Azoarcus olearius: one gene and its partner. The protein of the gene in region 2 interacts with the protein of the main gene of each other region in a pairwise test. Links are inferred from orthologs where the notes say so. Each region holds a gene or a part of one and is shown on either strand. Other genes may lie near its edges. The genes, in order: tsaE and rlmB.

Region 1 (3,024 bases), 380 kb from region 2 along the record:
AAGAAGGTGACCAACGTGCAACTGCCCGGCGGCGACATGTCGCTTGGCACCGGGCAGGTGTTCATGCGCTGAGGAGGGTGCGGGGCGGGGCCTTCGGCGCCGGCCCCGCACGGTCGTGAAACGCCCGCGAGGGTGGAACCCGGCTCAGCCGAGCTGGGCCACCTTCACGCGCGGATTGGGCGGGTTTTCTTCGAAGTAGCGCTTGATGCCGCGCAGGATGGCGTCGGCCATCTTGTCCTGGTAGGCGTCGTCGTTGAGGCGGCGCTCTTCTTCGGGATTGCTGATGAAGGCGGTCTCGACCAGGATGGACGGGATGTCCGGCGCCTTCAGCACCGCGAAGCCGGCCTGTTCGACATGGGCCTTGTGCAGGGTGTTGATGTCGCCGAGTTCGGACAGCACCGCCTTGCCGAGCTTGAGGCTGTCGTTGATGGTGGCGGTCTGCGAGAGATCGAGCAGGGTGCGGGCGAGGTGGCCGTCCTGCTTGGCGAGATTGACGCCGCCGATGAGGTCGGCGTCGTTTTCCTTCTGCGCCAGCCAGCGCGCGGCCGAGCTGGAGGCGCCGCTTTCGGACAGCACGAACACCGAACTGCCGCGCGCCTCGGGGCGCACGAAGGCATCGGCGTGGATGGAGACGAAGAGGTCGGCCTGCACCTTGCGCGCGCGGGTGACGCGCTGGGCCAGCGGCACGAAGAAGTCGTCGTCGCGGGTGAGCACCGCGCGCATGTTGGGGTCGGCGTCGATCTTGCGCTTGAGGCGGCGGCCGATCGACAGCGTGACGTTTTTCTCGTAGCTGCCGGCGCGGCCCACGGCGCCCGGGTCTTCGCCGCCGTGGCCGGGGTCGAGCACGACGGTGAACAGGCGGTTGACCTTGGGCGCGTTGCGGCGCGCGGTCTGTTGCGCATCCTGCTGCGGGGTCGCCGGGCGGGTGTCGCGCGTCGGCTGCTGGGCGCCGCTGCCGCTGCCACTGTCGCCCGCGGCGGCATCCATCGGCGACGGCTTCTGGATCAGCGCCAGCAGCGGATCGGCCGGCTGGGTGGGGTAGAGGTCGAGCACCAGGCGGTGGCGGTAGTCTCCCACCGGCTGCAGCGTGAATACCTGCGGGTTGATCTCGGCCTTGAGTTCGATCACCACGCGCACCACGCCCGGGCGGTTCTGCCCGGCGCGGATCAGGCGGATGTAGGGGTCGCTGTCGAGCACCTTGGAGGGCAGCGACTGCAGCACGCTGTTGAGTTCGACGCCTTCGAGATCGACCACCAGGCGTTCCGGGTCCTTCACCAGCATGTGGGTGAAGCGCGGCTCGGCGGTGCCTTCGAGCGTGATGCGGGTGTATTCCTCGGCGGGCCAGACGCGCACCGCGAGCAGGCTCGCGGCGGCATGGCCGGTGCGGGTGACCAGCAGCGTCAGCGCGGCGCCGGAGAACTTGAGCAGCTCGCGGCGGCTGAGCCGGCGGCGCGGTGCGGGGAGGTCGTCGCTGTCGTTCAGGCGGGCGGCGTCGTCCGCCCCTGGCGCAGCAGGCTGGTCAGTTCGATCACGCATGTTCGCCCCGGCTCGCTGTGCGCCGTGATGCTTGCGCGACGGCCTTCGCCTGCGCGGTCGAGGCGCAGTTCGAGGTCGGGCGCAGGGAGGTAGGGCAGGGCCTTGTCCGGCCATTCGACGATGCACACGCCATCTCCGGCGAAGTATTCGTCCAGCCCCGCATCCAGGTATTCTTCGGGCGCATTGAAGCGATAAAAATCAAAGTGATATAAGTCTAATCTAGAAAGAGCGTAAGGTTCAATCAAGGTGTAGGTGGGGCTTTTCACCTTGCCCTCGTGACCGAGCGCACGCAGCAGCCCGCGGGTGAGGGTGGTCTTGCCGCTGCCGAGGTCGCCCTGCAGCCAGACATGCAGGCCCGCGCGCACCACCCCGGCCAGCGCGGCGCCGAGCGCCAGCGTGTCCGCTTCGGCGGGCAAGTCCAGCTGCGCCTCGCTATCATGGGCGGCGTGAACGATGCTGATCATGGAAACCTCTCGGTGACAGGGGCGGACGCGGAACACCTGGCCGGGCTGGTGCAGCGCATCCGCGAATGGGGCAAGGCCCTGGGCTTCAGCGCGGTGACGATCGGCGGGGTGGACCTCGCGGATGCGGAACCGGGCCTGATGGACTGGCTGGCGGCCGGTTTTCACGGCGAGATGGATTATATGGCGCGCCACGGGCTCAAGCGCGCGCGTCCGGCCGAACTGCTGCCGGGCACCCTGCGGGTGATCAGCGCGCGCATGGATTATCTGCCCGATGCGGCCGATGCCCGCGCCGCGCTGAATGATCCGGCCCGCGCCTATGTGTCGCGCTATGCGCTCGGGCGCGACTACCACAAGGTATTGCGCAAGCGCCTGCAGCAGCTGGCCGACCGTATCGCGGCGGAAGTGCCGCACGGCTATCGCGTGTTCGTGGATTCCGCGCCGGTGCTGGAGGTGGAGCTGGCGAGCCGCAGCGGCGCCGGCTGGCGCGGCAAGCACACGCTGCTGCTCGACCGCACCGGCTCGTGGTTTTTCCTGGGCGAATTGTTCACCGACCTGCCGCTGCCGGTGGATGCCCCGGTGCAGCCCCACTGCGGCAGTTGCAGCGCCTGCATCGGCGCCTGTCCCACCGGCGCCATCGTTGCACCCTACCAGGTGGACGCGCGGCGCTGCATTTCCTACCTGACGATCGAGTTGCAAGGCGCGATCCCGGAGGCGCTGCGCCCCCTGCTCGGCAATCGCATCTACGGCTGCGACGACTGCCAGCTTGCCTGTCCGTGGAACCGCTTCGCGCAGCTCAGCGCCGAGCCGGATTTCGCGCCGCGCCACCGGCTGGACGAGGCGACGCTGTGCGAGCTGTTCGCTTGGTCCGCGGAGGATTTCGCTACCCGCACGGCCGGCAGCGCGATCCACCGCATCGGCCACGAACGCTGGCTGCGCAACATCGCGGTGGCGCTGGGCAATGCGCCCGCGACGCCGGAAGTGATCGCCGCGCTGCGCAGCCGCGCCGACGACGAATCCGCGCTGG
Region 2 (3,311 bases):
GCACTGTTCGACGACCGAACGCCGCGCCGACGAAGCCACGCGCGACGTTGTTGCCTGGCTCAAGTGCTACTACATGCAGGACAAGGTCGGCGAGGAGTTCGAAGGCAGCGTCTCGGCGGTCGTGCCCTTCGGCCTGTTCGTCGCGCTCGATGGCATCTTCATCGAAGGCCTGCTGCATGTGTCCGAACTCGGCGCCGATTATTTCCACTACGACGAAGCCCGCCACGCGATGCTGGGCGAGCGTACCGGCAAGCAGTTCCGCCTGTCCGATCGGGTGCGTGTGCAACTGGTGCGGGTCGATATGGAAACCAACAAGATCGACTTCCGCCTGGTCGAGGGGCCGCTGCTTGCCAAACCGGCGCGAAAGGCAGCCGCCCCTGCAACCGAAGCGCTCGTCGAGGTGCCGCAGGACGCCGCTGCTCCCGTCGCCCCCGCTGGCGGCCGCAAGCGCAAACCGGCCGTGGAGAAGGCGCCGCAGCGCGCCACGGAAACGGTAGAATCGCCGCCCCCGCAGACGGCGGCGGCGAAGACGAAGCGCGCGCGGAAGGCGCCGGTCGTCGAGGTGGCAGCGGAGGCGACCCCGACGGCCGCGGCAGAGCCGGCGAAGGCCTCCGCGACGCGGACCCGGCGCCGCAGCGCAGGGGCTGTGGCCGAAACCGCCGCGGTGACGGCCGGCACGGCTGCTTTCCAGGCGGAGACGCCGGCGGACGCGGTGGTCGCCGAGTCGGCGCCCAAGGCGAAGACCAGGAAGACGGTCAAGCGGGCCGGGCAGGAAGACGGCGTGGCGTCGGCAGGCGAAAGTGTGCCGGCGGAGCCCGCCGCGCCGGCCAAGACCCGTCGCAAGACTGCGGCGCCCGCGCCGGTACCCGAGGCGAAGGCGAAGCCTGCGACCAGGACGCGTGCCGCCAAGCCTGCTGCGCCGGCGGAGGCACCGGCGACAGAACAAGCGCCCTCCGCCGGGGCGGCGCCGCGCAAGCGTGCCGCGCCGAAGACGACCGCCGCGGCCCGGCCCGATGCGGAGGACGCGCCGACGCCGAAGGCACTGACTACCAAGAAAGGCGCGAAGGCCAAGGCGCCGGCAGCCGTAGCCGCCGGCGCGGCAACGGGCGCGAAGGCCGCTGCGCGCAGCAGGGCCAGGGCCACCACGACAACCGAAACCGGCGACAAGGCGGAGCCCGCCAAGCCGGCAACAGCAAAGAAGGGTAAGCGCATTGGCTAAACCAGCAGAATCCTCGGCCACGCGCCTGATCTACGGTTTTCACGCGGTATCGGCCAAGCTCCGCCACGCGCCCGAGGCGGTGCTGGAGGTCTATCTGTCCGGCGACCGCAAGGACGCGCGGGTCAAGAAATTCCTCGCGACTGCGGAGGCGGTTGGCACCCGCATCGTGCCGAGCGAACACGAGCGGCTCGACGCACTGGTGGGCACGCGGCGCCATCAGGGCGTGGTGGCGCGCATCGACGCCACCCGGCGTGAGATCAAGCTCGCCGACGTGCTTGACAACCTCGACGAGAACGCGCTGATCCTGGTCCTCGACGGCGTGCAGGACCCGCACAACCTCGGCGCCTGCCTGCGCGTGGCAGATGCCGCCGGCGCCCACGCGGTGGTCGCACCCAAGGACCGCGCGGTCGGCCTCAACGCCACCGCCGCCAAGGTCGCCAGCGGTGCGGCCGACACGGTCCCCTACATCACCGTGACGAATCTGGCGCGCGCGCTGCGCGAAATGCAGGAAGCCGGCGTGTGGGTGGTGGGCGCGGCCGGCGAGGCGGAGAAATCCGTCTACCAGGTGGACCAGCGCGGCCCGCTCGCATGGGTGCTCGGGGCCGAAGGCGACGGTCTGCGCCGCCTGACCCGCGACACCTGCGACGAGCTGGCGCAGATTCCCATGCACGGCTCGGTCGAAAGCCTCAACGTGTCGGTGGCGAGCGGCATCTGCCTGTTCGAGGCCCGCCGCCAGCGCGCCGACGTTAGCGCCTGAAGCCCCGCGCGGGCGGCGGGGGGACGCACGGCCACTATGGGTGGCATGCAACCTGCATGCACGCTTGGCCGCAAGGTTACCGTTGTCGTTCCCGGCCCGAGGGCGTATACGCGCCCGGAGCGCGCGCCGGGATTGCCTATGATGCTGAAGCAAGGAGAGAAGCGATGAAGTCCGCGCTGGGTTTCCTGGTCGCGGCCAAGCGCTGCGAGATCCACGGGCTGGAGCAGCTCGAAGTGACCTGCGGCCTGGTCAAGGGTGTCAGCGAGCTGGTGCACATGCTGCAGAAGGAGCGTGGCGCTTCCAATGTGTTCCTGGCCTCGCGCGGCAGCCGTTTCGCCGACAAGCGCAGCGAACAGGTTGCCGCCACCGAGGCGGTCGAGATCCAGGTGCGCGACCTGTTCGACCGCCTCGCCACGGATTCCGCACGCATGGCCGGCGGCATGCGTCTTTTCAGCCGTATCGCCTACGTGCTGCACGCGCTCAACGCCCTGCCGGCGCTGCGCGAACAGATCGAAGGGCTGCGCCTGGGGCCGGAGCAGGCCACGCATTCGTTCAGCGAACTGATCGCCGGGTTGCTGGCGGTGGTGTTCGAGGCCGCGGACACCGCGGTCGACCCGGCGATTTCGCGTGCGCTGGTGTCGCTGTTCAATTTCATGCAGGGCAAGGAGCTGGCCGGGCAGGAGCGCGCGGTCGGTGCCGCCGCGTTGGCCGCCGGGCGCTTCGAGGCCGGCGAGCAGCAGCGCATGCTGCACCTCATCGAGGCGCAGGAGCGCTGCTTCCAGCTCTTCATCGAGTTCGCCGATCCCACGCTGCGCACGATCTGGCGCAACGCCCAGGTCGCGCCGGAGATCGCCGAACTGGAGCGCATGCGCCGCATCGCCACGACGACGCCCGCCGGGCGCCCGGTGGACGACACCAGCCAGCGCTGGTTCGACTGCGCCACCGCGCGCATCGACGTGATGCGCCAGGTGGAGGATTGCGCCACCAACGCGCTGCTGCAGCTGTGCGAGAACACGCTGGCTGCCGCGCGCACCGAACTCGCCGAGCACGCCGCGTTGCTCGACACCCTCGAGGCCGCCGGCGGACCGGATGTGCTGCCGCCGGCGGCGCTGTCGGCACTGGTGGAGCGCGCCGGTGTGACGGCACCGGCAGGCGCGCCGGCCGCGCCGGAAGCGCTGCACGCGGCCGATGGGCTGGGGCCGCAGCTCGGCCGCTCGGTATTCGAGCTGATGCAGGATCAGGCCCAGCGCCTGCAGACCATGAGCGACGAACTCAACACCGTGCGCGCGGCGCTCAACGAGCGCAAGGTGGTCGAACGCGCCAAAGGCCTGCTGA

Evidence for each region.
Region 1: the proteins of rlmB (region 2) and tsaE interact in binary tests that used the Escherichia coli proteins (3 or more experiments, as listed by UniProt). The link is inferred for Azoarcus olearius from one-to-one orthologs.

What each region holds. Positions count from the first base shown.
Region 1 is NZ_CP016210.1:1,422,314-1,425,337, forward strand. Bases 240-2,951 are described here. They hold tsaE (tRNA (adenosine(37)-N6)-threonylcarbamoyltransferase complex ATPase subunit type 1 TsaE), read right to left. Parts: upstream 2,001-2,951; coding sequence 1,479-2,000; downstream 240-1,478. Other genes in these bases: dqs_RS06675 (N-acetylmuramoyl-L-alanine amidase), read right to left, coding at 240-1,536; queG (tRNA epoxyqueuosine(34) reductase QueG), read left to right, coding at 2,013-2,951. Outside these bases: peaD (quinohemoprotein amine dehydrogenase subunit beta), read left to right, coding at 1-72; more of dqs_RS06675, read right to left, coding at 145-239; more of queG, read left to right, coding at 2,952-3,024. UniProt on the Escherichia coli protein: Required for the formation of a threonylcarbamoyl group on adenosine at position 37 (t(6)A37) in tRNAs that read codons beginning with adenine.
Region 2 is NZ_CP016210.1:1,047,103-1,050,413, forward strand. The notes cover bases 95-3,093. They hold rlmB (23S rRNA (guanosine(2251)-2'-O)-methyltransferase RlmB), read left to right. Parts: upstream 95-1,211; coding sequence 1,212-1,976; downstream 1,977-3,093. Other genes in these bases: rnr (ribonuclease R), read left to right, coding at 95-1,219; dqs_RS05000 (nitrate regulatory protein), read left to right, coding at 2,141-3,093. Also shown: more of rnr, read left to right, coding at 1-94; more of dqs_RS05000, read left to right, coding at 3,094-3,311. UniProt on the Escherichia coli protein: Specifically methylates the ribose of guanosine 2251 in 23S rRNA.